Regions from separate parts of the Lentibacillus sp. L22 genome, predicted to be linked through region 4. Evidence: riboswitches for the same ligand, from Rfam matches in the RefSeq annotation. Region 4 holds a riboswitch; each other region holds the start of a gene.
What was found. A riboswitch is a leader RNA that binds a small molecule or an ion and turns the genes downstream of it on or off. The one in region 4 is predicted to bind thiamine pyrophosphate.

Region 1: it holds a riboswitch for thiamine pyrophosphate, as region 4 does, so the genes downstream of both, ABRT01_RS03550 (lipoate--protein ligase family protein) here and thiW (energy coupling factor transporter S component ThiW) in region 4, are expected to answer to the same signal.
Region 2: it holds a riboswitch for thiamine pyrophosphate, as region 4 does, so the genes downstream of both, thiT (energy-coupled thiamine transporter ThiT) here and thiW (energy coupling factor transporter S component ThiW) in region 4, are expected to answer to the same signal.
Region 3: it holds a riboswitch for thiamine pyrophosphate, as region 4 does, so the genes downstream of both, tenI (thiazole tautomerase TenI) here and thiW (energy coupling factor transporter S component ThiW) in region 4, are expected to answer to the same signal.

What each region holds. Positions count from the first base shown of each region.
Region 1 covers NZ_JBFNXI010000004.1:146,824-152,540, reverse strand. The annotation lists tRNA gene ABRT01_RS03560 (tRNA-Thr) at 1-62, opposite strand, end outside; gene lipA (lipoyl synthase) at 390-1,349, opposite strand; gene ABRT01_RS03550 (lipoate--protein ligase family protein) at 1,342-2,184, opposite strand; TPP riboswitch at 2,284-2,390, opposite strand; gene ABRT01_RS03545 (RNase A-like domain-containing protein) at 3,117-3,413, shown strand; gene ABRT01_RS03540 (contact-dependent growth inhibition system immunity protein) at 3,518-3,772, shown strand; gene ABRT01_RS03530 (NUDIX hydrolase) at 4,632-5,237, shown strand; gene ABRT01_RS03525 (LysR family transcriptional regulator) at 5,604-5,717, opposite strand, start outside.
Region 2 covers NZ_JBFNXI010000002.1:16,044-21,760, forward strand. The annotation lists gene ABRT01_RS01085 (FecCD family ABC transporter permease) at 3-1,031, opposite strand; gene ABRT01_RS01090 (ABC transporter substrate-binding protein) at 1,015-1,989, opposite strand; cobalamin riboswitch at 2,180-2,374, opposite strand; gene thiT (energy-coupled thiamine transporter ThiT) at 2,719-3,315, opposite strand; TPP riboswitch at 3,407-3,508, opposite strand; gene ABRT01_RS01100 (BCCT family transporter) at 3,703-5,175, shown strand; gene ABRT01_RS01105 (CalY family protein) at 5,254-5,717, opposite strand, start outside.
Region 3 covers NZ_JBFNXI010000002.1:130,375-136,091, forward strand. The annotation lists gene ABRT01_RS01550 (PTS galactitol transporter subunit IIC) at 1-1,218, opposite strand, end outside; gene ABRT01_RS01555 (thiazole biosynthesis adenylyltransferase ThiF) at 1,287-2,306, opposite strand; gene ABRT01_RS01560 (thiazole synthase) at 2,367-3,134, opposite strand; gene thiS (sulfur carrier protein ThiS) at 3,136-3,339, opposite strand; gene tenI (thiazole tautomerase TenI) at 3,336-3,995, opposite strand; TPP riboswitch at 4,169-4,277, opposite strand; gene ABRT01_RS01575 (L-lactate permease) at 4,398-5,717, opposite strand, start outside.
Region 4 covers NZ_JBFNXI010000038.1:23,710-29,426, reverse strand. The annotation lists gene ABRT01_RS14220 (MFS transporter) at 1-440, shown strand, start outside; gene ABRT01_RS14215 (DHA2 family efflux MFS transporter permease subunit) at 501-2,009, opposite strand; gene ABRT01_RS14210 (MarR family winged helix-turn-helix transcriptional regulator) at 2,038-2,475, opposite strand; TPP riboswitch at 2,799-2,911, shown strand; gene thiW (energy coupling factor transporter S component ThiW) at 3,000-3,488, shown strand; gene thiD (bifunctional hydroxymethylpyrimidine kinase/phosphomethylpyrimidine kinase) at 3,533-4,339, shown strand; gene thiM (hydroxyethylthiazole kinase) at 4,336-5,100, shown strand; gene thiE (thiamine phosphate synthase) at 5,256-5,717, shown strand, end outside.

The DNA.
Region 1 (5,717 bases), on a different contig from region 4:
GGATTCGAACCTTCGACCCCGTCATTACGAGTGACGTGCACTACCAGCTGTGCTACACCAGCATCTAAAGTATGACTTTTTTTGTAAAGCACATAGAGTATCATAATACATTTTAATCATTTCTTCAACTATTTTGCGGTGATTTTTTAAAGTTAGAGAGCAGAATTCGGTTAATTTTCGGCGTGCGAGTCATGACTTAAAGTGGGAACAATTGCGAACCGCCGATAAAAGTGCTGAAACCGTCGATAATTTACCCGAAATCGCCGTAAAACTGGTTGAAACCGCCGTTAAATAGCCGGCTATGAATAACCAAATCATTGTAAACGATAAAACCCCAGCAGATATATATAATGAGCCGGGGTTTTCATTTGGGAAATCATGATCACACTTTAATTGTTAAACATCTCCAAAGAAAAATCTACTTTCTTATTCTCCTGCTCCTCATAGCCTTTCATATAATTGATCCTGCGCTGGGCTGAAGCTTGGCTGACCTGCTCATCGGCATGGTAGGAAGATCGTACAAGCGGGCCTGATTCACAATGACGGAATCCTTTTTTTAAGGCAATTTCTTTTAGTTCCGCAAATTCATCCGGGTGGTAGTAACGTTCAACCCTTAAGTGTTTTTTTGTTGGTTGCAAATATTGACCGATTGTCATGATGTCTACGTTGTGTGCCAATAAGTCATCCATCGCTTGTAAAATTTCTTCTTTTTCTTCGCCTAGACCGACCATAATACTTGATTTGGTTGGTGTATTTGGTGCTATTTCTTTTACCCGTTCCAGCAATTGTAAGGAACGGTCGTATTTTGCAATTGCCCGTACGCGTTTAGTTAATCTGCGTACTGTTTCAATGTTATGGTTAAAAATGTCTGGTTCACTATCCATTAAAGTATGCAGGCTTTCGTAGTCACCTTTCATGTCCGATGGTAACACTTCAATCGTGCAGCCAGGGTTTTCACGGCGGATGGCTCTTACCGTTTCCGCAAATACCGCAGCGCCCCCATCATTTAGGTCATCGCGAGCGACTGCTGTCACAACAACATGTTTTAAGCCCATAATCGATACGGATTCCGCAACACGAGTAGGTTCTCCCCAATCCAGTTCGTTTGGTAATCCAGTTTTAACTGCACAAAAACGGCAGCCGCGGGTACAAGTGTCACCAAGAATCATAAAAGTTGCCGTTTTTCGTTCACTCCAGCATTCGTGGATGTTCGGACAGCGTGCTTCTTCGCAAACGGTATTTAATCGTTTATCACGCATGAGTTTCTTTAATCCACGGTAAGATTGGTTCGTATTGATTTTTGTTTTCAGCCATTCCGGTTTTCTTATGTATTCCTCCTGTTTAGCCATTAAGTACACGCTCCTTTGAATGATGTTTGAAATTCCAATCATGATTGCTGTATTTATCAGCAGCTAGCTGGTAGACTTCCTCCCATTGCTGATTGGTTAATTCAAATGGAGATAGTTTGATATCTACTCCAGTTTCAAAACCTTGTTTAAACGCGTCTTTCATAGTGCTCATGGATATGGATCGGTTTGTTTCTTGACGGATGGTTGTTGCTTTTGTATCAAATGCTGCTCTTTTTCTTTCTCGTATTTCCTCACTTGGAAAACGGAATAGATCGAAAAGTATCGTTTTGTTCATGGAATGTGGAATCGATCCATGCTGCAGCAATACTCCTTTTTGCCGGGTTTGTGCATTGCCGGATATTTTCTTCCCACCCGCCAGCAACTCGTATAACGCCGGTCTTTCAAAACACACTGCAGAACGGTTTTGAATGGAATGTCTTTGTTTGGCATAATCGACTGTGATTCCTAAATTGGCATACCCGTCAAAGATACCCTTGGATAGAACATAGTAAGCTTCCGTGATAGATGCTGGGATAAATGATTTGTTCTCCGCAATAACAAGACTGTAGGTTAACTCATCATCGTGCAGTACCGCACTACCACCGGTTAACCGGCGAACCACTGGTATCCTATACTGTTGCAATGCTGATGGATCAATCGTTTTATGAACATCCTGAAAATAGCCAACAGATAAACTTGGTTTTGCCCATTGATAGAAACGTAAAATGGGCGGGATTTTTCCTTCACTGTGCCAAATAAGCAACAATTCATCTAATGCCATATTTGTTGCAGCATCGTGTACTCCGGTGTCTAAAAATCCCCATGAATCTTGCAATCGAATCTCCTCCGTGTTTTTGGTGCTCCCTAAAAAGCAAACGATAAAACAAAAACTGCCCAAATGAGATGGCAGTCTGTTTGTATATAACATGTACCCATGCTACATTGACCACTTCCCCACGCCAGTATTACCCAGATCGGGTGCCAAGGGTTAGAACAAAAAAAGTTCTTCTCAGCCTTTGAAATGCTCCCCTAGTGAACTTGTTATATTGTTTCGATAAGTCCATGGTAAATGGAAAATGTTACATTGTAAAGCGGATTTGAAATTTTTGCTGTTTCGATAACTTTCATGCGATATAATGGGAAGTAAAAGCAATGCTAGAAGGAGAACGGTATGCTGAAAACAGGTAATGTAAAAGAATTAGTAAGTAAAGAAGAATGGTTGCCTACATTCCGCTTGTATAGCAATTGCGGACGCATTTAGATGAAGAAATGTACATGGATTATTTGGCAAGTATATGAGAAAGTGGAAGAAGGGAGAGGTTGGAGCCGGTTTTGCTAGGGTAGAAGAATTGATCACACGATGTTCAGGCCGAAATTTACCACGTGTTTCTTGGCGTGGCTGAATCGCTGATAGAAAGCTCAAAACCGCTGATAGGAATCCTGAAACCGCTGATAGAACGCCCGAAACCGCTTATAGGCAGCTCGGAACCGCTGATAGGGAGCCCGAAATCGCTGATATATTATCGGACTCATGATAAAAATGACAAGTTCCGTGTTGTTTCGTGGCTGTTTTTGGTAATCCTTACTGTCTCGGGCTGCTGAAAAAGTGTGATCATAGGTCTGTCGCAAATTAGATATAACGCATGAGAACATAACTGCATCGTTTTGTCGGCAGGTGGGTAGAAGGTTAAGGATACCAGGAAGGTTGATAAAAATGTAGATAGTGTAAAACCGGGGGATAAAAGTAACCTTGCACCTGGTGGTGGATTGGCTGCACATGAAATAAAAGGTGGACATTTGATTGAAAGACATGTTGGAAAAACGGATAAAGAGCTATTAGAGAGGATAAATAAAAATCCGAAAATTACTGGTTCATCTACCTTTAAAGATAGGGCTACGGCTGAGAAAATTGTTAATAATGTTTTGAACGATACAAACAATAAAGAAGTTATTCAATCTTGGCTAGATAATCCAAAAAGCAAGTCAACTTTAGTATTGACCTATCAGGGAACAGAGGTGATAGGAAGGGAGATAAAAAAGGCTCCGATTCGGTTAAAAATATGACAAATGCTAGAATTGTTTTGAAAAAGGATGGCGAAGGGAATTTTGTTCTAACTGGTTATCCAAATTAAGCAAATCAATACTAATTGAAAGGGGTGTGTTGTTTTATGTTACTCCCTAATAAACAGGAAGAGCCAGTTTTTCAATTTTTGGCTGGAACTTTTCATCAGGACATTGAATCTCCAGAACAAGCCTTGGAGGAATTGTTGGTGGATGAAACCAAAGAGTATTTAGAATATGCGATTGTTTTTTTGTCGGATTTTATAAACAGTAATTACTCAAATTTCGAAAAGAATGAATACATTCAGTGTTGTGCGGATGGTATATATTTTCCGGATCTTGGTTTAGAACCACTTCAGTAGCTAAACCAAGTAGTCCAACAAATAAAAGAAGTTGTGAAATTGTAAGATGGGGATGGTTCAGTCCGAGATGAAATATTATTTTTTTTCGTTTTTAATAACATTGGAATCATCCAGATTCGAATACAACAGCGGCTGATTAAATGAAGGCGAGTTGTTTATTATTGGAAAGCCAGTCAGTAAATAATTATGATGAGTACAGACCTTTAGCTTTTTGAGTTTTTAAGAAGCAAGAAGAGGAGAAAAGAGATTCACATAAGGTAAAACTAAATGATATAAGAATCGTAGTAGGAGACATACTCTACATTTTTATCATTCACGGTTTTTATTCGATGATATAGTATCAGGAGAATGGAAATGAGACAGAAACTTATCGAAAGGCCAAACAAATAATTTTATCTCATGATGATATTGCTGATTTCGTCGGAGGATGTACAACTGAATTAATAAGTAAGGCTGGAGATATGTTAGGATTAAAGTTTGCTAGTTTGTGTACGGATTACTTGCAGACTTTTGGAGCGGGGAATTTTGGATCACAAGAGGTTTACGGAATTATTAATGATGATTTTCTTTGGTAACTTTTTATTAGATCTAATAAAGCTAGAATCTGTATGCTGGACCTTTTTGGGAAGAGCATATCCCCCTATGAATTATTAGATATTGTAAATGAAGAGAACAGCATTGAATCATATACATTTGTTTCTCGAAAAGAACACGGTTTTCCTTACCTTGTCAATCCCCCCCCCCAATCAAATGTTTGTTCAATAATGAAATTTAATAAAATACTAGATATTATAAAATATGAGGAGGAATTATTATTTCACAGTCAGAAGAGGCAAGGAATATCGATGACAACACCTGGTTGGAATGGGTTAAACAGATTCAAGCAATTGCTCAGACAGGCTTAGCATACACTCGTGATGTTTATGATCAAGAGCGTTACGAACAATTACGTGAGCTTAGTATCGAAATAATGAGCAATTATACTAAAGTAGATAAAGAGACAATAAGGTTGGACTTTGCCAATGATACTGGATATGCAACGCCCAAAGTAGATATTCGCGGGGTCGTTTTTAACGAACAAAATGAGATATTATTGGTAAAGGAAAAGTCGGATGCACAATGGTCTTTACCCGGTGGCTGGGGTGATATTGGCTATTCACCATCAGAGGTTGCAGTAAAAGAAATAAAAGAAGAATCTGGTTATGCGGTAAAAGCATCAAGATTGCTCGCTGTATTGGATAAAAGTAAGCATAATCACCCACCAGATCCCCATTATGTGTATAAGATTTTCATTGAATGTAAAATTGTTTCAGGAAAATCAGAAGCTGGTGTGGAAACTAGCGATGTAGGTTTTTTTGATATAAGTAATTTACCCGCCTTATCGATTAAAAGGAATACAAAAGAACAGATAGAATTAATGTTTGAATTTAATAATGATCCAAATAAAAATATTGTTTTTGATTGATTTAAATAGGGTTATGGCTTTTTGTTAATAATTTGGCTGATAAAAACAATACACCAACCGTCAGCGTAGTTGTGGGTGTGTTTCTTGAAAACAAGTAAATTAGATGGTGAATGTTAAGTTAGTGTTGTAATTGTAGCACTCACTTATTTTTCAGGATATTGATTAGACATATAAACACCTATCTTCACTTAAAAGATAGGTGTTTATATCACTTGCTTCCGGATTATTAAACTATCTCGTGTGGCTCCAACAATTCTTTTGTTATGGTTTCAAGATTATTAATTTTAACCTGGGTGAAGGGTTTTTGTATTAGTCTTCCGGTAATTTTAAATAGCAACCCGCTTTTTTCTATATCGTAAACTTATGCTAGGAACTTAACATGGATTGTAGTTTTAAACCCAGTTTAGAATTCTTAGTGGCCAATGAAATAGATCTTTTTTTTCCAAAATTGGTGATTGGTAGACCGAATACCTGTTGATG
Region 2 (5,717 bases), on a different contig from region 4:
ATTCAATTTCTCCTCCTGATCAGAATAACCGCAAATATAGGTGCTCCGATCAAAGCAGTAATAACACCAATCGGTAATTCAGACGGGGCAATTATCGTTCGGGACACCAGATCAGCTAAGATCAGGAAGCCCGCACCAGCTAAAATGGATAATGGAAGTAAATGCTTATGATCCGGTCCCCAAATAATACGAATAAAATGTGGAATGACAAGTCCGACAAATCCAATCGTCCCGGAAACCGCCACGGCTGCACCGGTTAGTATCGATCCTGCAATCAACACATTCATCTTTTTTCGTTCCACGTTAACACCTAAATGTTTCGCTTGTTGTTCACCGAATGACATGGCATTTAATTCGGTAGCATGCAGCATTAGAATACCAGCTCCCACAATAAAGAATGGCAGGATAATCCATACGTAATCCCATCCCCGCATGGACACACTTCCAAGTAACCAGCCGATGATCTGTCGTAACTCATCACCGGTTAATGCAATCATTAATGAGATAAGGGCACCAAGGAACGAACTAAAGATGACACCGGTCAAAATAATCGTTTCCACCCGCATACTACGGTCGACCCGTTTGGCAAAGAAGAGCACCAAAAAAATCGTCAAAAACGAGGCCACCACACTTAATACCGGCAATGTATACAGCCCTAAAAACGGTAATGATAAATGCAAAAAAATTGTCAACACTGCCCCAACACTAGCACCGGAGGAAACCCCCAGCGTATACGGGTCTGCCAATGGATTTCTTAATAATCCCTGAAAGGCTGCACCCGCAATCGCTAACGAGGCTCCGATAATTCCCGATAACATAACTCGTGGCAAGCGTACATTCATCACAATATTTTCATACATCGGATCCACCGAATCGGAGATAGATGTATGTGAGATAGCAGCAAAAATAGTCTTCAGAATAGTTGTAACAGGTACCTGAACTGTTCCAATTGAAATGCCCATTAACATGGAAACAACCAGTATCACAAACAGTATCCCGTACGCTGTAATCCGCTTAGTCATCGAATACATCTGGATAAATCACTTTTCCAAGTTCCTCAACACCATCAACCAATCGTGGACCTGGACGGTTAACCAGATCTTCGTCCACATCATAAATTTGTTCGTTTTTAACTGCTGATACATCCTCCCAGCCATCTCTTTGGGTTATTTCGGCAACGGGATCGTCCACATATGAACCGTATGTTGTAATAATCACATCCGGATTGCTTGCAATAGCCTGTTCCTCATTTATTTTTGGCCAGCCTTCCTGATCACCAGCAGCATTTTCCGCATGGATAATTGTTAATAGCTCGTCCATAAACGTATTTTTTCCAGCGGTATAAATATCAGGTGATGGGGAAATTTCCATGTAAACCTTTTTTTGGTCATCTTTATCAATGGCATTTGCCTTATCCTTAAGTGCAGTTAATTTTTCCTTCATATCATCAATAATCTGGTCAGCCTTATATAGTGTTCCTGTGGCTTGTCCAATCAAATGAATTGAATCGTAAACCTCATCAAAGTTATTTGCACTGGCAACAACCAATACCGGAATGCCCGCTTCTTCAATTTGTTTAAGTGCTTTCTCGTCATTGGTTTGATCTGCAAGCACCAATTGCGGATCAAGTGAAAGAATTTTTTCCACATTTAATTCCAGCCCACCGATTTTTTCCTTTTCGGATGCCTCTTTCGGAAAATCATCATGGTCAGATACACCAACAATTTGATCGCCAAGTCCCAGGTCAAAAGCAATTTCCGTATTACTTGGTAAAACCGAGACAATTCGTTCCGGTTTTTCATCAATGGTTAATTTATATCCATTCCCATCGGTCACTGTTACCGGAAAAGCCTGTTCCTCCGTCTGTTCTGTTTTAGTATTGTCTGCATTATCCTTTCCTTTTTCAGCGTTATCATCTGAATTTCCACAACCGGCTAAAATTCCTAAAAATAAGATAGCAGTGAATAAAACCAAATAAATCTTTTTCATGATCGTATTGTCCCCCCTAGTGTTTACAAAATAGCGCTACAAAGCAGTCTTCTCTCATAACCATGGATAAGCAATAAAAAAACACCTCCTATTAAAAAGGGGTGCTACTCATTAACAGTAGATGGATACTTATTTTTGACAAAGCAGTACCATCCAGCCAAGTTGCACACCTCCCTATCCGCGTAGGTTCATGGTGTTTCAGAATCAGGCAGTGTCCTGGCTCATGGTTACCGTTGCCCTTCCCTTCCCATACAAACCTATGTACAGTGGATTAAAAGGCAACAACCATTTACAGTGGCGGGACCGCGTCGGATTTACACCGAACTTCCATTTTAAGTCTATTATTCCGTGTTCAAAAAGAGGCACATCAGCCAGAATTCATTCGAACCTCTTGAACAGTTGCGCTAGACACCCGAGTCTGTTACACGAATATTTTATTTCCTCTTCCAGTATACAACATCCATGTCAAATCGAACAGGTAAATGATGAAAAATGACATACAATATAGATAAACAAAATACAAAATCATAATTAGCTACAGATTCTCACGGCAGATAGGAGAGTAAAAATAGGAGGAATCTATCGAGAGAAGAGCGGTCACGGGCGATGGGAAAGAAAAAGCGTGAGGAATCTACCGTGAACAGGGCGTCAATACCATCCAAAATAGAAAAATACAATCCGGATTGAATAAAGGACAGTCCCCTAAAATGGTAGAGGACTGTCCTTTTATTAACCTGCCCTTCGCTGCTGACCTATTTGTTTCGCCGAGGTGATGATTTGTCCTGCCTTTGAAACGATCAATCCCAAAATAACCGCACAGGCGATTGAGACAGCGATATAGGTGATGCCATTGGTAACCAGCGAATAAATAAATGGTGATTTCCCCGCCTCAATGGCATACTTCTTAAAGAAGATAACCCCAGCGACAAAATGCCAAAAATAACGTGTCGCCCCGCCAACAAATATGGCAATCGTCATCCATAACAAAGCATGTCCTTTGTGTCCCTTTTGTAGGTTCCCTTTGACTTGGTGATAAAACAGCCCTGCAAATCCAATACAAGCAAAAGCAATAAAATATTCAATAAATGCTTGGGTAGGGGTAAGTATCCATGCCTGACCAAGCGCAATTTGTAGAAGTCCCCAAAGAAAACCAGATAGGCTGGCCGCTACGAATCCCCAGCGAAAGGCAACGATAAATATTGGGATCATCGCAAAAGAAATGGAAATCGACGGTCCAAAACGCAATGATGGCAATAGATCCAGCACCATCGCAAATGCCGCAAGTATGGCCACTTCTATCAGTGTTTGCAAACTTAATTTTCGCATATAAAAATGCCTCCTTCAGAACGAACCAAAAGGGAGACATTGGTGAAATATACGGATTTTTATCGGGCAGCCATAAATCCAGCGAACCATCCGCATTTACTCACCACATCCCTACGCTAGTGCTAACTAACAGGTTCAAAGGGTCCGAACAATAACGTTCTCTCTCAGCTTTAAAGCTCCCCTTGTGGTTGCGTTATCATTTTATTTAATCTCATCATAGCACATGCCGGTCAATCATGCACTCTTTTTATTCATTAATTTCAATAATAGATTTTGGTGCTGACCTTTTATTTGTTGAGGATTCATGTACCCTCCACATGTCCCATTGCATTGCTTGCTGGTCTTTGTTATTGTTAATCCTATGTCAAAACTTTATCAGGGGGATTCATGAAGAAAGTTACAAGGGTTTTTTACATAACATTGGTAATAGTCGTCTTAGCCGTGATATTTGGTGTGGCATTTCCTTCACAATTTGAACGAATAACTGGCAACATAAAGGATTTTGTAGCTACTACATTCGGTTGGTATTACATGCTGTTGATGGCGGTCATGCTCATCGTTGCAATCATCATTGCCATTAGTCCATACGGCAAAATTCGCCTTGGCAAGGATCATGAACGACCCGATTTCTCAACACCAACATGGATTGCTATGTTGTTTTCAGCTGGTATGGGGATTGGTCTTGTTTTCTACGGGGCAGCGGAGCCATTATTTAACTATGCACTTGATGCTGCCACAGAGAAACCAGGTACTGATGCAGCATTTAAGGAAGGGCTTGCCTATAGCTATTTCCACTGGGGCGTACATATTTGGGCTATGTATGGTATTGTGGCACTGTCATTGGCTTTTTTTCAATTTCGTAAGGAAGAACCAGGATTGATTTCAGCAACATTAAAGCCGTTATTTGGAGAAAAAATGAACGGTCCGCTTGGTGTGCTGATCGATGTACTATCCGTATTTGCAACTGTATTCGGTGTAGCAACCTCGCTTGGTTTTGGGGCAGCGCAAATTAATGGAGGGCTTTCGCATTTATTTGGTATAAATGTTGGTTTTACCGCACAGTTTGTCATCATTGCTGTGGTAACGGTTCTCTTTATTGCTTCAGCGTGGTCAGGTTTGAGCAAAGGGATTAAATATTTATCCAATACCAATATGGTGCTTGCCGCTCTTTTACTTGTTATCGTCATCATCGTCGGCCCTACATTGCTCATACTGGATATGTTTACTGATACGTTTGGAAAGTATATGCAACATATTGTGGAAATGAGCTTTCGCACAGCTCCACTTACAGGGGACAATCGGGAATGGCATAATAACTGGACCATTTTCTTTTGGGCATGGTGGATTGCATGGGCGCCTTTTGTTGGAATGTTCATTGCCCGTGTCTCTCGTGGGCGCACCATTCGGCAATTTTTGTTAGGCGTCATGGTGATTCCAACATTATTTACTTCAATATGGTTTGCAGCATTTGGGACAACGGCAGGTGATGTACAAAATAGCGGAGTAGATTTGACCCAATACACGACAGAGCTTGTATTGTTTAATATGTTCGATCAATTACCATTATCATTCATCCTTTCCATTTTTGCTATTTTGCTAATTGGCTCGTTTTTTATTACTTCAGCAGACTCAGCAACGTTTGTTTTGGGGATGCAGTCAACACATGGTTCGTTAACCCCGCCGAATAATGTCAAGATTATCTGGGGAGTTTCCCAATCAGCTGTAGCATTGATTCTGCTCTATGTCGGTGGATTAACGGCAATTCAGAATACGATTATTATCGCGGCATTACCATTTTCCTTTGTAATGATTTTGATGTTATTTGCCTTGTTTAAGGCGTTGAATAAAGAAGTATCATGATTTTGCATACAAGCAATCGCCAGGACTGCCATTGCTAACGGGCAGTCCTGGTGATTTTAGTGGGATATTGTATTCATCTTATTTTTCATCGCCAGCAGTCTGTTGTGCATTAAATGTCCATTCCAGGTTTAAGGAGTCGCCTTGGAATTGGTTTTGATCTTTTCCGTCATCAATAAATTTAAACTTGACAACCAAATCATGTTCATCCCCTGCTTCCAATCCTTTCTTCCCTAGTAAAGGACTGAATACTTCATCATGTACTACTTCCGGATCCATATCTTTTAGTTCAGCTAATGTTGTTTCGTAAATAACCTCATTTAGTTGATCGGCATTATATAGGAATTCAACCTGAATATATTTACCGAAGTCATCCGTGTTATCCCCTTTATCATCAATCACACTGTAATCGGTCTCCAGTAAAACTTTATTCATATCCAGCGTTCCATTATTTTGTAATTCAAAGTCCCGGATCACGGAATCTCCTGGCTGTAATTCATCTACATCAATCACCGTTGTAGGTTGAACAGATAAGTCCAATTTCC
Region 3 (5,717 bases), on a different contig from region 4:
CATGAATGTCGTCCATACTGCACCATCGACCAATGAAGAAAAGCTTGAATGACCTCCTGTTTCAAATCCAGCTGCGATTGCGGTGTCTGTAAATAATGGCGCTATCCATGTCGCAATATACAGTCCAATAGCAATATAGGCAGAACCTGCAATGACCGTCCGTACAATATTCCCCCTGAAAACCGGTACCATTAAACAAATCAAAAATGGTATGGTTGCCAAATCCCCAAATGGCAGAACCCGATTACCCGGTAAAATCACTGCCAAAAGTAATGTCAGTGGGATCATTAGGAGTGAAGCGGATAAGACGGCAGGATGGCCGATAGATAGTGCACTATCCATACCAATATATAAGTCACGTCCAGGAAATCTTTTTTTCACCATTTGTCCTGCTGCTTCGGAAACGGGTGCTAAACCTTCCATTAAAAGTGCAACCATTTTCGGCATCAATAGCATGATAGCTCCGGTTTGCATGGAAAGCTGTAAAATTTTCGTAATAGAATAGCCTGCCAAAATACCGATTAGTCCCCCAATGAAAACACCAATCACGGTTGAATCTCCAAATATTCCTAACTTTTTTTGGATAGATTCCGGCTTGGCATCCAATTTGTTAAAACCTGGTATGCTGTCAAACAACCAATTTAGTGGCTTGGCAACTAAATAAGACGGAGCAGAGGCAGCATGGGGGAATGTCATCTGTTTAAAACCATAAAATGCATGAACATCCTTCGCAATGATATCCCCCAATAAAAAAATCAATAATAAATGGACAATTATCGTAAGCAACCCCAGTGCAAAGTTACCTGTCATCGAATAGACAAGTGACCCTGTGAACGCACAATGCCAGTAGTTCCAAAGATCAATATTTAATGTTTTCGTCCATCCAAGCATCAATAAAAAACTATTTACACCAATTCCAATCGGGATTGCCAAACTGCCTAAAACCGTCCCATACGAAATGGCTGATGTAGCTGGCCAACCAATATCAATCGTATGTAATTTCAACCCGAAATGGTCTACCATTGCCTGTGCAGCCGGTCCCAGACTATCTGTCAACAGACCAATAACCAGGTTTAATCCAATAAATCCAATTCCCACTGTTAATCCTGAGCGACAAGCTTTTCCTACCTTCGTTCCCAGTATAAGGGCAAAGATGAAAACGATAATAGGAAGCATGACACTAGCGCCAAGATCAACGAACCATTGCAAAACAGCCACAAAGCATCCCTCTTGTTTTTATGAATTTGAATTTCTATACTACACAAGCTATAAAGTGACCATTCCCTCTATCCAAAATAACGATAATAAAGTGTTTTTGCCTTTATTTTATCATTCGTTCCATGTACCAATGTACGGCCATCTCGGAACAAGACAAGACGTTGGTCGTCAATCGTATATGAAAGTAGAAAGGGATTTTGTTCCACTTTTCCACCCTTTCCGGCAAGCACTTTAGCAATCGCATGCAGATTGCGATTTTGCCTTTTGGCGGGTCTAATTTGAACCGTATCCCTTCCACAAAGCACTGCTGTTTTTGTTTGATTTTCATAGGAAAGAAAAGGATATGTTGGATTTTCTCCACAAGACGAACAGGTTGCTTTTTTCACCGTTGATATATCAATTGATGAATGATGATTACTCCATAGATCAAAGGAGATTAGCTTTCTTCTAAGTGCATCCCAATTCTCCGTAAGTATTTTGAAAGCTTCAATGGTTTGTTGTACAACGACCATTCCAACAGTAGGGCTGATGATTCCTGCCGTTTCACAGGTTAAACCACCAATCGGGACATCTTCCATAAGACAATGGAGGCATGGTGTTTCCTTTGGCACAATTGTAAAACTTATGCCGTAGCTACCCACGCACGACCCGTAAATCCATGGAATTTGATATTTTTGCGAGATATCATTGATGATCATGCGAATATCAAAATTATCCGTCGCATCAATAATTAAATCGACTCCTTTGATCAGTTGCTCCATTTCCGGTGGTGTGATATCTAAAATATGTGATTCAATGTCTACCTCGGAATTGATTTGCTGCAGCCGTTTTTTTGCAGCAACAGCTTTAGGTATCCGGTTTTTTGCATCCAATTCCACATAAAGCTGTTGCCGCTGTAAATTGCTCCATTCTACATAATCACGGTCGACAATGGTTACTTTTCCTACACCCGCACGAACCAGCGATTCTGCATTTCCTGTGCCAAGCGCACCCGCACCTATGATAAGTACCTGTTTTCCCGCCATTTTTTGTTGGCCCTCTTCACCAATATACTTAAACAACGTCTGTCTGGAATAACGATCATTCATCCCTTCACCTGTCCCTTTTCGTTCGTATTTTGATCATGTTTTTGAGTAGGTATTGATTTTTTAGCCAATACTTATTCCCTCCATTGGACTGCTTGCTGTGGCGGTCCGTTTTTTCGGGATACGCCCAGCTTCATATCCTAAGCGACCAGCTTCCACTGCTTGCTTCATCGCTTTTGCCATTTTGACCGGATCTTTAGACGCTGAAACCGCCGTATTTAATAAAACAGCGTCTGCACCAAGTTCCATTGCATAAGCTGCATCGGCCGGGGAGCCGATTCCGGCATCAACAATCACAGGAACTTCTGTTTGCTCAATGATAAAACGCAAATTAACCGGGTTGATAATTCCCTGCCCCGAGCCAATTGGTGACGCCCCAGGCATAATCGCATGTGTGCCAAGCTCCTCCAACCTTTTGGCTAGTACCACATCATCGGAAGTATACGGTAAAACAATAAATCCTTCTTTTAGCAATTCTTCCGTTGCCTTTAATGTTTCCAGCGGATCTGGCAGCAATGTTTTATCACAACCAATGACCTCCACTTTGATCATGTCACATAGTCCCGATGCTCTTGCCAACTTGGCATGTCGTACGGCTTCTTTCGCTGACTTTGCACCAGCCGTATTCGGTAAAAGACTAAATTTCTCTACGTCCAGTTTTTCCAGGAAATTGGGCTGGTTTGGCTCATAAATATTCATCCGGCGAACGGTAAACGTTAAGATTTCTGCTTCCGATGCTTCAATCGCTGCTTTTTGAATATCAAAATTCGGATATTTTCCTGTACCCAATAATAATCTTGAATTAAATTGCTTATTTCCAATTGTTAGCAAGTCAACCGCCTCCTACAAATTGAACTAATTCTATTTTGTCTCCATCCGATAATTTTGCACTGTCATAGTCATGTTTTTCCAAAATATTTTCATTATGTTCGACAATAGTGACAGGATTCTTCACTTGGATATATGCGAGTAACTCAGTGATGGTTGCTACCGAAGACGGAATGGTAATCCGTTCACCATTTACTCGTAACTTCATAGGATCACCTCCTGCGTATGCATTGCTTTACGATAATTCATGACTGCGCGCACTGGATCATCTGCTTGGAAAACGCCTGACATAACGGCAATTCCATTCGCCCCGGCTGCCAACGTGTCATGTGTATTTTCAGGTGTGATTCCTCCGATGGCAATAACGGGAATGGTTACTTGCTGCGTGAGTTTTCGCAAGTTATTTAGTCCTCTCGGTGTCATTCCCTCTTTTGATCTCGTGCAATGAATATGTCCATATAGAAGATAATCAACCCCTTTCTTTTCTGCCTTGATTGCTTCGTCAAGCGAATGTATCGAACAACCGATTTTTAATGATGAAAAAGCCTGCATGACCAATGAAGCATCGATACTATGATGGGCAAGCTGAACACCATTTGCTCCTAAGATATGCGCAATGTCAACACGGTCATTAACAATAATTTTTTCGAGCGGCACACCGCGATCCGTTAAAGCTTCAATTACCCGGACTAGTTCGGCAGCTGTCCAACTTTTCTCCCGTAAATGAATCTTGTTAACACCTTTATGAATCATTGCCACTATTTGTACAAGTGTTTCAGCGGTTTGTTGACCCGTTGAGACGACATGTAATTCCTTAGTGGCGTTTATATCCTTTTTCCTTTTCCATGTTTTGTTGTATTCCATGAACACCTATCCTTTCAGCAAAACAAAAAACCACTTTCAAGATGACAGCGCATCGAGAAAGTGGTTGGATAATTATTTGAGAACACCTGAGATTGTTCATTATTTTGAACAACTATGGACAAATACAAGAAATGAAGAAATTTTACCAGCCTATGTTACATTCCTTGAACATCTATTGTTCCACATCACTTCCCTACGCTGATATTAATCAGTTCAGGTTCCAAGGGTCTTAAAGTCACACTTTAATCTCAGCCTTTTTGGAAGGCACCCCTAGCGGTTTTTTATTAAATTTTACCTTTGCTTGTATCATACCATGTGTGGAGGATTTGTCAATGAATTTTATATATTTTGTAAGTATGAATGGATGAACAAACTTTTTTCATATTTCATTCCTATTTTACGCTACGAAGCAATGTTTTGTTCTAGCGCATTTAGTCGTTTTTTATTCGTGGCAATGAAGTAGATAGCAATTGCCCAAATAATGACAGCAATGATCGATCCGATGTTAAATATGCCTTTTTCGGATGTCCACATGATCGAATAGCCGATCGAACCAATTAATAGGGAGTAATAGACAAATGGCAGTAGGGTCTTGCGAATGACATGCCCTTCTTTTCCGACTAAACCAACAACGGCTGCGGCTGCGACAACATTATGCACACAGACCATGTTACCGGCCGCTCCACCTACTGCCTGCAGTGCGACCATCCAGGTTGGATCTCCGCCGATTCGTTCACCAACGCCGTATTGGAACAAGGAAAACATCATATTACTGATCGTGTTACTTCCAGCGACAAATGCACCTAGCCCACCGATAAATGTTGCAAAAAATGGATATGCCGTTTGCGCCAGATTTGCGACACCGTCTGCAAGGACGATTGGCATTTCAGCGTAACCAGCCGCTCCACCATCCGAATTAAGGAATACTTGTACCATTGGAACGGTAAAAACAAGCGCGGAACCTGCGGCAAGCATTGTTTTCCCGGAATCCTTCCAAGCCTGTGCATATTCTTTTATTTTCATGCCATGAGCGTAGTACACATAAACAGATGCAACAATAAAAATAAAACCTGGAGAAAAGAGGATTTCCCAGCTGGACGTGATGTCTGTCCCAAAAATATTTGGAACCTCAATAGTTGCTGCTTTTAGCCAATCTCCCACGACAGTCATTCGGGAAAGCAGCAGCATCAATGCAATCAATACGTATGGGGACCATGCACGTAGCATGCTAATCTTTCCTGCATAAATATCGCTTTGTTTGATTTCCAGCCGCCCAGTCCATGTCGGATCCCAGCGATCTTTTGGCTCAAAATCCCAAGCATCATCGTCCTTGGGCATTAGAAAACCTTTCTTGGCAGCTGGAATAACAATTAATAAACCAATGAGGCCGCCAATCATGGATGGGAATTCAGGACCCAGCGTATTCGCGACAATGATATATGGTACGGTCATCGCCAATGCTGCAAATATAGCGAACTTCCATACCTTCAACCCTTCACTAAATGACTTGTTTTTCCCGAAATAGCGGGTTAATATTCCTACTAAAAACAGTGGAATTAACATCCCTGCTATCGTATGGAGCACAGCAACTTTCCCAGCCAAATCAACTATAAATGCCGGAACATCCGGAATTTGTGTGAGTGTTTCTATCCCCGATCCTACTCCCAATACCATAGGCGTTCCGACCGCACCAAACGATACAGGTGTACTTTGAATCACCAA
Region 4 (5,717 bases):
GTTTTAGTGTCATTGTCGCACCGATCGCCGGCCAGATGATTGACCGGTTTGGTTCCAAGTTACCGCTTGTCACCGGTGCCTTGCTCTTATTCGTTGGTACCGCCCTATTACTTACATTCCGGGAAAATTCGCCGTTAATCTGGTTTTTAGTGATTATGTCAGTTCTTGGAATGAGCAATGGTTTTAATAATATTTCTACCCAAACGGCGCTTTATGAACAGGTAAAACCCGAGGAAACTGGATCAGCATCAGGACTGTTCCAAACCAGCCGCTATCTGGGGTCGATTCTTTCTTCCTGTTTATTGGGAATTGCCTTTAACAGTCATTTGGATATCGCGCATCTTCATCTTGTTGCAACCATCAGCCTTGTATTTTGCGTGTTGGTCATTGTATTAGCATTGCGCCTTCCCAAAAACAAGCGCTTACGGACGGGAGCATAAAAATGGGGACATCCCCACTACTTTAACATCTTAATGTAGTGGAGTGCAGTCCCCTTATCATTACCCTCTTTCCGTTGAGAGTTTCCGTTTTCCTGATACCTCTGGTTCTTCTTCTTGTGTTGTTCTTCCACGTTTAATGAAGAATGACAGGATCAATGCAACCACAGCAAATACAGTGGATACCATAAATGCGTCATTGATTCCCTGAACCTGGGCAAGATTGGCAGCATGTAACATATCTTGCTCGTTATTCGGGTCAAAATGATTGTTGATAATAATATCTTTAATACTATTTTTTGCCTGGTTCGTCATGATGGTAACCAGGAATGCCGTACCAATCGCACCAGCTACAGCACGAACAGTATTAACCATTGCTGTACCATGTGGATAAAGTCGCTGCGGCAACTGATTAAGCCCGGCCGTCATAATTGGCATCATAATCATGGACATACCAAACATGCGAATGGTGTATATAATAATCAGATACAGATAGCCTGTTGAGTCGGTTAGCTGGGTGAACAAATACGTTGTTACTACTGTAATGGCCAATCCAAACACTGCTAATGGCCGCGCACCTATTTTATCAAATACTTTACCAGTGATCGGTGACATAATTCCCATCACGATTGCGCCTGGCATCAGCATTAAACCGGAATTCATTGGTGAAATACCCAGGATATTCTGCAAATAAATCGGGATCAAAAGCATTGGCGCAAACATAGCGACCGTAAGTGCCACATTAATGACCGTAGTAAGCGAAAAAATTCCGCTCTTAAATACCCGGAAATCCAGCATTGGAACTTCCATAACCAATTCGCGCCAAATAAACAAGGCAAGGCCGACAAAGCCAACAATCAATCCAATGATCACCGATGCATTGGTCCAACCGTTTGTACCTGCAGTACTGAAACCGTACAGGATACCGCCAAAACCAAGTGTTGAGAGAACAATTGCCAGGATGTCGATGTCTGGAAATGTCTGTTTGGTTACATTCTTTAAGAAAATAACCGAGAAGATAATTGTTAATACAGCAATTGGAAATATAATCCAGAACAATAACCGCCATGAATAATTTTGTACTACAAACCCTGACAGTGTTGGGCCTACAGCTGGTGCAAAAATAATGGCAATCCCAATAATCCCCATTGCACCACCACGCTTTTCAACCGGGAACAAAGCCAATACAACCGTTGTTAATAGTGGCATAATAATCCCTGCGCCAACTGCCTGAATAACGCGGCCAGTCATTAAGATAATAAAAGTTGGTGAAATGGCACAGATTAATGTACCTGCAGCAAATAAGCTAATTGCAGTTATAAATAGCTGTCTGGTTGAAAACTTCTCCATTAAAAATGCAGTAATTGGGATCAGCACACCATTAACCAGCATAAATCCGGTCGTAATCCACTGTGCAGTGCTTTCCCCTATATCCAGGTCCTCCATGATCGAAGGCAAGGCCACATTCATTAACGTTTGATTCAACAGCGATACAAACGCACCAAGAATAATAACCGCAAGAATGGGGCCTTTTTTTATATTCGTTGCATTACTTGTAGTTGTTTCAGTCATGCTTTTCTTTCATCTCCTATTCCCTAAGTTATTGATTTTCCACATCCTCAAAATTCCGTAATAATTTTGCGGCTGTGTTCTTAAACTGATTTAACTCTTCCGTTGATATCCCATTGAACAATTTTTCAATAAATGCTTTTCGGGCAGCATTCATAGCCTTGACCATTTCCTTTCCGCTATCGGTAATGGACAGGTAAACAACCCGGCGATCTTCTTCCGTCCGTTTCCTTTCCACATATCCGCCCTCAACAAGCTTATCGGTAAGACCTGTCAAGCCGCCAGTAGTGATGGAAAGAACCATTGCTAGCTCAGAAGCACGTTGTTGTCCCTCATAATATAATTTATAAAGGACAAGTGCTTCTGTTCTGGAGAAAGCCGATTTCGTATGCTTTCTCCATTCTCCGGGGATTTTCTTCGTGATTTTCCGGAAAATGCCCTCCAACTCAAGGAAATCATCCTTCTTCATGACTTCCCTCCTTATATAAATATTATCTCACTAAAAAATATCTTATCACTAAACAATTTGATAACAAGATGATATTATACGCTCATGATTTTGGAGTGTCAACAGGTTTTTAACCTTAAAATGAAGCTTATGCAGGTTTGCGCCTTTACTTGTTTTAAGGCTGCGCTTACATCTAATGTAACAACATATTTTAACTCCCTCCAACCGCCAGGCAAGATAGAGGTAGAAGTTACAATTTTTCTTCACATTATAAAACGTGATTCATAAGTGACAAACCAATCCTTCTCTGTTAAGATTATTGCAACAGGCAAATTTCATAGTATTTACACTACTAGGGGTGCCCCGCATGCGGGCTGAGAGGAAAGTTGCATTTCTTTCCGACCCTTATGGACCTGATCTGGCTAATACCAGCGGAGGGAAGTAGTTGTGACAAATCACGATAAACTTTTCTCTACGCAAGCTGGGTCCATCATAAGGATCTAGCTTTTTTTATATGCCATGGAAACATGGAAAGGAGGAATTGGATGAACCGGACACGTTTATTAACAACGATGGCTGTTTTTGTAGCCATTGGAACAATTGGATCCCAAATTCTCTGGTTTCCTGCAGGAGTTGCTAAAGCCTATCCAGTACAGCATGCGGTGAATGTGCTGGCAGCCATCATACTTGGCCCAGCCCCCGCTGTTATGATCGCCTTCATGATCGGACTGATTCGTAACTTGCTTGGTCTTGGCTCCATTTTGGCGTTTCCCGGCGGCATGATTGGCGCATTTCTGGCAGGTTATCTTTATCGACGGTTCGGGAAAAAGATTTGGGCGGCAATTGGTGAATTTATTGGAACCGGTATGATTGGCTCTTTGTTTGCTGTACCGTTTGCCAACCTCTTGATGGGAAGTTCAGTTGGTGCATTATTTTTCTTCCCGTCATTCCTGGTAAGCAGTGGAGCTGGGGCGTTGATAGGCTGGATTATTGCAGCTCGGTTGAAACAACGAAACGTACTGCCAAACATTTAAAAACTGGAACAAGGGAGCCCCTTGTCCCGAAAGGATGATGACAAATGAGACAAATACCTTGTGCACTGACTATTGCTGGTACTGATCCTAGTGGCGGTGCTGGCATTCAGGCCGATTTAAAAACATTTCAGGAATTTAAATGCTATGGGATGTCGGTGATTACTTCCGTGGTTGCCCAAAATACAACCGGGGTTCAGGATGTACAGCACATTTTAACGGACATGATTGAAGAACAGCTGGATTCCGTTATTTCAGATATCCCGTTTCAAGCGTTTAAAACGGGAATGATTGCCAATACCGCGATGATGAAAAGTATCGCCGGCAAGATAGAAAATATTCCTGTCCCTTTTGTAATGGATCCGGTCATGGTCGCGACAAGTGGTGATTCATTAATTGACGAGGAGGCGCGTGACTATTTACGCAACAATCTGCTTTCTCTGGCTACATTAGTCACACCCAATGTACCGGAAGCAGAATATCTAACAGGGCAATCGATTAGCACCATGGATGATCTAAAAGAGGCCGCTGAACAAATTGTAAATAAGTATGGAGCAGGTGCCGCGCTTGTTAAAGGCGGTCATTTAGCGGGGGATGCTGTCGACTTTTTGCACGATGGCAACAAGATACACCGTTTTTCATCTGAACGCATTGAAACAAAAGATACCCATGGAACCGGTTGTACCTATTCAGCGGCAATTACCGCGTTATTAGCTAAAGGCAATCCGCTTTTAGAGGCTGTCAACGCCGCCAAGCAATATATAACGGCTGCCATCGGTCATTCGTTTGCAATTGGTCATGGCAGTGGTCCAACAAATCATTGGGCACCACGAATCGAGGAGGTCAGCAAATGAATCAGAAGGTCATACAGGAAGTAAGGGAGAATCGTCCACTTATTCATCATTTAACAAACCAGGTTGTCATGAACTTTTCTGCCAATGGATTATTGTCGTTTGGGGGAACACCAGCGATGGCAAACGCAAAGGAAGAAGCACGGGAAATGGCTTTAAACGCGAATGGTCTCCTGATAAATGTCGGTACCATTACACCATCTGAGGTTACCGCAATGATAAAAGCGGGAAAAGCTGCTAATGAAAAAGGAATACCGGTCGTGCTTGATCCGGTTGGCATTGCAGCAACACCGTTTCGGGATACGGCTGTGAAGCAAATCCTCAACGAAGTAAATCCGACTGTGATCAAAGGCAATGCTGGTGAAATTGCCTATCTGGTCAATGTTCCTTGGGAGACAAAAGGACCGGACGCTGTTGGTGAAGGAAATATTGCCGAAGTTGCTGCCAAAGCCCAGGAAAAATATCAAACGGCTGTTGTTATTACCGGAAAAACGGATATCATTTGTAGTGGAAATTATTTTAAAGAAAACCAGACCGGACATCCGTTGCTTACAAAAATTACTGGCGCGGGATGCCTGCTTGGGTCGATTTTGACAGCTTGCCTTACAACCAAGGAACCGCTGGAAGAGCAAATGCAAACCGCCGTGGAATTTTACGGACTCGCCGCAGAATATGCCGCTCTAAATCCAAATGTATCCGGGCCTGGTACATTTCTGGCTTATTTTATTGATGCTCTATCATTAGATGCGGATCAATTGGGATAGCGCTGTGAAAGGGCAACCTAAATCTATGAAACAGCTGTCTATCCCACACCTTCCTCATTGTTCATTTACTCTTGACTAAAAGTGGGGGTATTATAGCACGTTCATGGTGTGGTAAACTGAAATTATATCAACTAAAAATGGGAGGAATCACATCAATGGGTTTCCCGTTCCTACGTAAACAATTAAGAAAGTATTTTATCATGGGCAGCCAGGATTGCGAACAATTTGACCCTGTAGAAGTTCTTGAATCAGCCCTTGCAGCTGGTATCACCGCCTTTCAGTTTCGAGAAAAAGGGGAAGGTTCTTTAACCAGCACAGATAAGCTGAAGTTGGGAACAAAACTGCGCGACTTGTGCACCCATTACCAGGTTCCATTTATCGTAAACGACGACATAGAACTGGTAGCATTGCTTGATGCAGACGGTATCCATGTGGGACAGAATGATCTATCGGTCGAACGAGTGAGAGAGCTTTTCCCGGACAAGGTAATTGGGCTTTCTGTATCAAACCCGGACGAAGAAGCGCAAAGTCCCATCCACCTTGTCGATTACCTTGGTGCCGGCCCTGTTTTTCCTACCCAATCGAAGGCTGATGCCAAGGATGCTGTTGGTGTAGCA